Regions from separate parts of the Idiomarina sp. UBA3162 genome, predicted to be linked through region 2. Evidence: predicted binding sites of a transcription regulator. Region 2 holds the regulator's gene; the other holds the start of a gene.
What was found. The regulator FliA, encoded in region 2, starts transcription of late flagellar genes. The targets are predictions, from matches to a motif close to CTAAAGNTNNNNNNNNNNNNGCCGATA.
Positions count from the first base shown of each region.

Region 1 (3,424 bases), on a different contig from region 2:
TGGTTTGGTTAGCGTCGGCACCAACTTGGAAACTTGCAGAGTAAGTACCGTCAAGCAGGTTTTGGCCACCAAAGGTGGTGTCTTCTGCGATACGGTTCACTTCGCTCATCAATACGCGAATTTCTTCTTGAATCGCTAAGCGGTCTTCACCGGTGTTAGAACCGTTCGCCGCTTGCTGTGCCAAAGTACGTACACGTTGGAACGTATTAGTAACCTCGTCCAATGCACCCTCAGCGGTTTGTGCAAGTGAGATACCGTCGTTAGCGTTACGGTTACCTTGGTTAAGACCCATCACCTGCGATTCAAGACGGTTTGAAATTTGTAAACCGGCAGCGTCGTCAGATGCACTATTGATACGAAAACCAGATGATAGACGTTCAAAAGCTTGGTCTAAGTTGTTACCTGAGTTGATCAACTGACGCTGAGCGTTCAGTGAGCTCACATTGGTATTTACGTATAAAGGCATAACATTCCCCTTTCTTTGCATCGAGCGTCGTTGACGCTTAGTTAAACTCTGTGACTAAAAAGGGTATCGGCGATGCCAATCGTTACTTTAGAATAAAAATAAAAAAAGCCGAGCATAAGCCCGGCTTTTTTAATAAATTCAATAACTTATCCAAGTAACTGAAGCGCTGCCTGTGGGCGCTGGTTAGCCTGGGCAAGGATAGTCTGTGAAGCCTGTTGCAAGATCTGAGACTGAGTCAGTTTTGCAGTTTCAGCAGCAAAGTCCGCGTCTTTAATACGCGATTTCGCAGCTTCTAGGTTTTCAGAAACGTTGCCTTGGTTACGAATCGTTGATTGGAAACGGTTTTGTACCGCACCCAACTCTGCACGTTTCTTATCAACCACAGCGATCAGGTTATCCATACCCGCCAACACTTCTTGTGCTGCATCTTGAGTCGATACAGAAATCGCTGAAGCAACGAATGCGCCTGCGAAGCTATTAGTGTTTGCTGTGCCAGAAATCGCTGACAAAGATTCACCCGATACAGCGGATGCAACACTCGCGATACCCGACAAAGTGAAACCACCTGCCGCAGTCATTGAGTTTGCAGTACCGCCAACAGTTTGCATGTCGAAGTTGATGGTTTGGTTAGCATCTGCACCAACCTGAAAAGACGCGCTGTAAGAACCGTCAAGCAGGCTTTGACCACCAAATGTAGTGTCTTCTGCGATACGATTCACTTCGCTCATCAATACGCGAATCTCTTCTTGAATCGCTAAACGGTCTTCACCGGTGTTAGAACCGTTCGCCGCTTGCTGCGCCAAGGTACGTACGCGTTGGAAGGTATTAGTCACTTCGTCTAACGCGCCTTCCGCTGTTTGTGCCAATGAAATACCGTCGTTCGCATTACGGTTACCTTGGTTCAAGCCCATTACCTGAGACTCAAGGCGGTTCGAGATCTGCAAACCAGCGGCATCATCTGATGCACTATTGATGCGGAAACCTGACGACAAACGTTCAAACGCAGTATCCAATTTATTACCTGAGTTAATCAATTGGCGCTGTGCGTTCAACGAGCTGACGTTGGTATTCACATATAAAGGCATAATTCTGCTCCTTAGCTTTGTTTTGGCTAAACCTGCCGATAAAACGGCAAAATTTAGCCGTCATTCAGGCTAACGGCAACGGAGCGGCAAACTTTAGCCGCTTTTTTGAATTTTTTTACAAAAAAAGGGTTCAGCACTCAACTGAACCCTTCATAAAATCTCTGTATACCTTGTCACTGTTGACTATCAGCCAACATGATAAGTTATTTATAAATAATCAAATAAACTCAAACGAGATACCCGAGTGAACACTTGTTGAGCAGCCGAGTAGATCGTTTCGTTCTTAACAAGGTCAGTAATCGCTGTCGAATAGTCCACATCGGCAATATCGGACCGCGCTTTTTTGTTAACAATTTCCAGGTCCGCGTTGCTCAACCGAGTATTCTCTAACACATTCAACCGCGCCCCGACCTTAGCTTGCGTGTCGGTCAGGTTAGAAATCGCGTCGTCGAATGCTGTCAAAGACGAAGCAATTTCCTCACGATAAGAGAATTTCTGATTGCCATCGGAATTCTCTAACGCACTCGCCAAATCGCCGATCTGCGTTAACAGGTTTCGTGATACGGGCTCATTAATATCAAACGTAATTGAATCACCATTGACCACATCATTACTGGTATTAATTTCTAGACCCTGATAACTGATGGTATCACCCGCAGTATAGGCCCCAGTTGCTACTGTTGTACCGCCGCCATCGACAATTTCATAGTTACCGCCGACAAAATTTATTGTTGCCGATTGCGTCGCGGCATCGCCCGCATCCCAATAGTTTGCTAGCGCATCGCGGTCACTCGCAGTCAAACTATTCACCAAGTTATTGCCGCCAGTGAACTCCACGTCAACGCGGTTCGACAAGGTGCCGAACACTTTACTCCCTGGGTCTCCGGCCGGTAAATAAAGGCTCGGCGATAATTGAATTTGGCGCTGACCGTCATCGCTATCATAACTATAACTTTGTGTGACTTGGTCATAGTTCATCGGCTGGATACGATTTTGATATCCGGCAAAAATATATTCACCCGACTCATCTTGCGCGTTAGTAAAATCAAAAATAGCATCTTCGATGTTACGCAACTCCAATGCTAAAGCTTCGCGGTTCTCTTGGCTGTAGCTCCCATTACCGGCTTGGTTTGCGAGCACGCGAGCACGTTGCACGAAACCGACAATATTCGACAACACGCTTTCTTCACGGCTGAGGTTGTTTTCCAACGTCACCGAGTTGCGATCGAACTGGCTATTTTGCGCCAGCTTCTCGTCTAGCGCTAATACCTGAGAATTACCGATCGGATCGTCAGCGGGGCTGAGAATGCGCGTTTGCTTAGTCAGTTGCAGTTGCACCTTATCAAGGCGAGACTGCGACTGCGTTAAGCTGTCTTGCGCACGCTGATAAAACAAATTGGTACTTAAACGCATAATTCACTCCTGCTCATCATGCAGCTACTTAGCCCAGTGAGCGCAGTAACGTATCAAAAATGGTTTGCGACGTTGTAATGATCCGAGCGGATGCCGTGTAGGCTTGTTGGTACTGGATCAAATTCGCAGCTTCTTCCTCGAGATTCACGCCTGCTTTCGACTCATAGAGTGCCTCGGTCTGCGATTTAATCGCTTCGGCTGAATCGCGCAATACACGGTTTTGACTCACACGACTACCCACATCCGACACCAAGCGCGCGTAACTCTCATTAAATGTCATGGTCGGATCTTCGGCTTCCGCACCATCACGACGCACTAATTGTTGCCGTTGCAAGTCCGCCAGTTCCTGACCATTACTGTTATCATCAAAGCCGTTCGTGTTGTATTCAATTGAATAACTGTCACCGACAGACGGTTCACCGACAATGCTGACATCATAATCGGGATCGCCGCCCGCGAT
Region 1 is NZ_DEYI01000003.1:92,757-96,180, reverse strand. It holds gene B2X00_RS00415 (flagellin) at 1-466, opposite strand, end outside; gene B2X00_RS00410 (flagellin) at 613-1,551, opposite strand; gene flgL (flagellar hook-associated protein FlgL) at 1,759-2,964, opposite strand; gene flgK (flagellar hook-associated protein FlgK) at 2,993-3,424, opposite strand, start outside.
Region 1: the regulator FliA is predicted to act here: its motif matches at 1,622-1,648, upstream of B2X00_RS00410 (flagellin).

Region 2 (3,424 bases):
GAACGAATTGCCGATCAAATCGCCTGCTTCATCCCTGAGGGCGATGACATCGAAGATAGCTGGGAGCAATCATTGCAATTATTGGAAGGTCAGCTTAACACCACCCATGACGATATTTTGACTCGTGGCGGTGCAGTTGCGTTAGTCGGTCCGACGGGTGTCGGTAAAACAACGACGATTGCTAAGTTGGCAGCCCGTTATGCGCAGCGCCACGGCTCTGACTCGGTCGCATTGATTACCACCGATACGTTCCGTATTGGCGCAAGCGAACAACTGAAAGTGTATGGTCGTATTATCGGTTGTCCAGTTAAAGTCGCAAACGATGCTAAAGAGTTAGCTGATGCAATGCTGACATTGCGCGACAAACGCCTGATTTTGATCGATACCGCGGGTATGGGTCAGCGCGATAAACGCTTAAGTGAACAACTCGCGCAATTATTACAGAATAAACGTCTAAGAATTCGTCCATATTTGGTATTATCTTCAACATCACAAACACAGGTGTTGAACGATACGGTTAAGCAGTTCAAAACATTGCCGTTGGCAGGCTGCATTTTTACTAAACTAGACGAGTGTTTAAGTTTAGGTGAAAGTATCAGTGTTGCCATCGAGCAAGGGCTTGCGGTGGGCTACTTAACCCACGGACAGCAAGTACCAGAAGACATTCGCGTGGCGGACGAGCATTACATGGTCACCGAAGCAGAGCGCTTATACGATAAAAGCATTTGTTCGAATGTGTCAGACATGCCAAAATCAAATTGGCAGGCCGTTCAATAAAAGGTCATCGATTAATCAAGCATTAACCAGCAGTAAGAGTTAGAGCGCATGGATCAAGCTAGTGGCTTAAGAAAGATGAAACAAAGTAAAGTCAAAGTCATTGCAGTAACGGGTGGTAAAGGCGGTGTGGGTAAAACCAACATCTCTTTAAACATGGCTATTGCAATGGCAGAGCAAGGCAAACGGGTATTGGTGCTAGACGCTGATTTAGGTCTCGCCAATGTCGATGTCATGCTCGGACTGCGCGTGCAAAAAAATCTTTCTCATGTGCTCAGTGGGCAGGCCGAACTCAAAGACATTCTGATAGAAGGCCCAGCAGGTATTAAGATTGTACCGGCCACTTCAGGCACCCGTTCGATGATTGACCTCGACGAGACGCAACACGCAGAGTTGATTCGCGCTTTTAGCGATCTACAAGGAGACTTTGACGTGTTGGTGATTGATACCGCAGCGGGTATCGGTAATACCGTTGTGCGTTTTGCCCGCGCTGCTCAAGATGTGATGCTGGTAGTTTGTGATGAGCCGACTTCAATTACTGATGCTTACGCGCTGATGAAAGTGCTGAGCAAAGAACAGGATGTGTTCAAGTTTAAAGTTGTTGCCAATATGGTGCGTAACCTAAGAGAAGGCCAGTTGCTGTTTAATAAGTTGACCAAGGTCACTGATCGGTTTTTGGATGTCGCGCTAGAATTAGCCGCCATCATCCCGTTTGACGATAACATTCGTTTGGCGGTACGAAAGCAAAAGCCATTAGTACTTATGCAGCCTCGTTCGCCTGCCTCATTAGCCATCAAAGCCCTTGCGCAACGTGCGCTTGACTGGCCGGTACCTGCGCAAGCAGGCGGGCATTTGGAATTTTTTCTTGAACAATTAATAGGATCGGCCGATAACGGTAAGAAGCAGGATGTTGCCAATGAATAAAGCCGCTGTTTACAGTGCCCATGCTGATAATCGTCAGGCGATTATCGAGCAACATACGGGGCTCGTGAAGCGAATCGCACACCACATGATGGCGCGCCTACCCGCGAGCGTACAAGTCGATGACTTGATCCAATCCGGTATGATTGGCTTATTGGAAGCAGCTAGAAATTTTGATAACAGCAAGGGCGCGAGTTTTGAGACCTTTGCGGGCATTCGTATTCGTGGTGCTATGCTCGACGAAATCCGTCGCGGCGATTGGGCACCGCGGTCGGTGCATCGTAACCATCGACGTGTGTTAGAAGCCATCCGCCAAGTCGAGAACGACACGGGGCGTGATGCAAAGGATACGGAAGTAGCGGAAAAGCTAGAAATGTCGCTCGAGGAATACCACGCTATTCTGCGTGATGTTAACTCGGGACGAATTATTGGCATCGAAGATCTGGGCGTCTCGGAAGATGTCATCGTGCCTGAACAAGTAACAGGCACCAACTATGAGCCGCAAAAAGATGTAGAGAACGATGCGTTTCACCGTGCACTGGTGGACACCATCTCTGGCTTACCTGAACGTGAAGCCTTAGTGCTTTCGTTGTATTATGATGAGGAACTGAACCTAAAAGAAATTGGGGAAGTGCTCAGCGTGAGTGAATCACGTGTTAGTCAAATTCATAGCCAAGCGATGATGCGCTTAAAAACGCGTATGCAAAGCTGGGTAGAGTAATTGTCGTAGTAATCGAGAGCCCAAGTGGAGGGAGCTTTGGATAAAAACATGAAAATTCTTGTTGTTGATGACTTTTCAACAATGAGACGAATCATCAAAAACCTTCTTCGCGACCTTGGATTTACCAACATCCAAGAAGCTGACGATGGCAACACCGCCTTACCGATGCTCCAGCAAGGTGACTTTGACTTTGTTGTCACTGACTGGAACATGCCAGGGATGCAAGGTATCGACTTACTTAAAGAAATTCGTAAAGACGATGACCTCGCGCACTTGCCGGTACTGATGGTGACCGCAGAAGCTAAACGCGAGCAAATTATTCAAGCCGCCCAAGCGGGCGTCAATGGATACATCGTTAAACCTTTCACAGCTGTCACGTTGAAAGAGAAGCTCGATAAAATCTTTGAACGCATCAGTTAATGAGTGCGGTTATGTCAAAATCATCGGCAAATATATCGCTCCAGCAAGCGCAGCAACTGGTTGAATGGCTAGAAGCGGGCGAGCAAGCCAAAGCCGATCAATGGCTTGATGACTTTCGCGAGGAGCGTGATGACAAACTCTTCACGTCGGTGGGGCAACTGACTCGCGATCTCCACGAAGCACTGCAAGATTTCCAACTCGATCCGCGGATTATGCAGTTAACACAGGATGACCTGCCCGACGCACAAAACCGTCTGCAGTACGTTATCGAAAAGACAGAAGACGCTGCTAACCGAACCATGGATGCAGTCGAAGCCTGCTTGCCGATGACTGACGAAATGCATCAGCGCGTCGAACAAGTCATGCCGGCCTGGCAGCGATTGATGAGTAACGATATTCAGTTGCACGAATTCAAAGAAATGTGTCACCAAGTCGATGCGTTAATGCGTGAATGTGGTCAGAATATGCCGCAAATTCATGGCTTAATGACCGAAGTGTTGATGGCGCAAGATTATCAAGATATTACCGGTCAAATCATCCGTCGAGTGATACAGCTCGTAGAAGATGTCGAGAAAAATTTGATCGAGC
Region 2 is NZ_DEYI01000053.1:34,110-37,533, reverse strand. It holds gene flhF (flagellar biosynthesis protein FlhF) at 1-777, shown strand, start outside; gene B2X00_RS06370 (MinD/ParA family protein) at 826-1,698, shown strand; gene B2X00_RS06365 (RNA polymerase sigma factor FliA) at 1,691-2,416, shown strand; gene cheY (chemotaxis response regulator CheY) at 2,453-2,836, shown strand; gene B2X00_RS06355 (protein phosphatase CheZ) at 2,848-3,424, shown strand, end outside.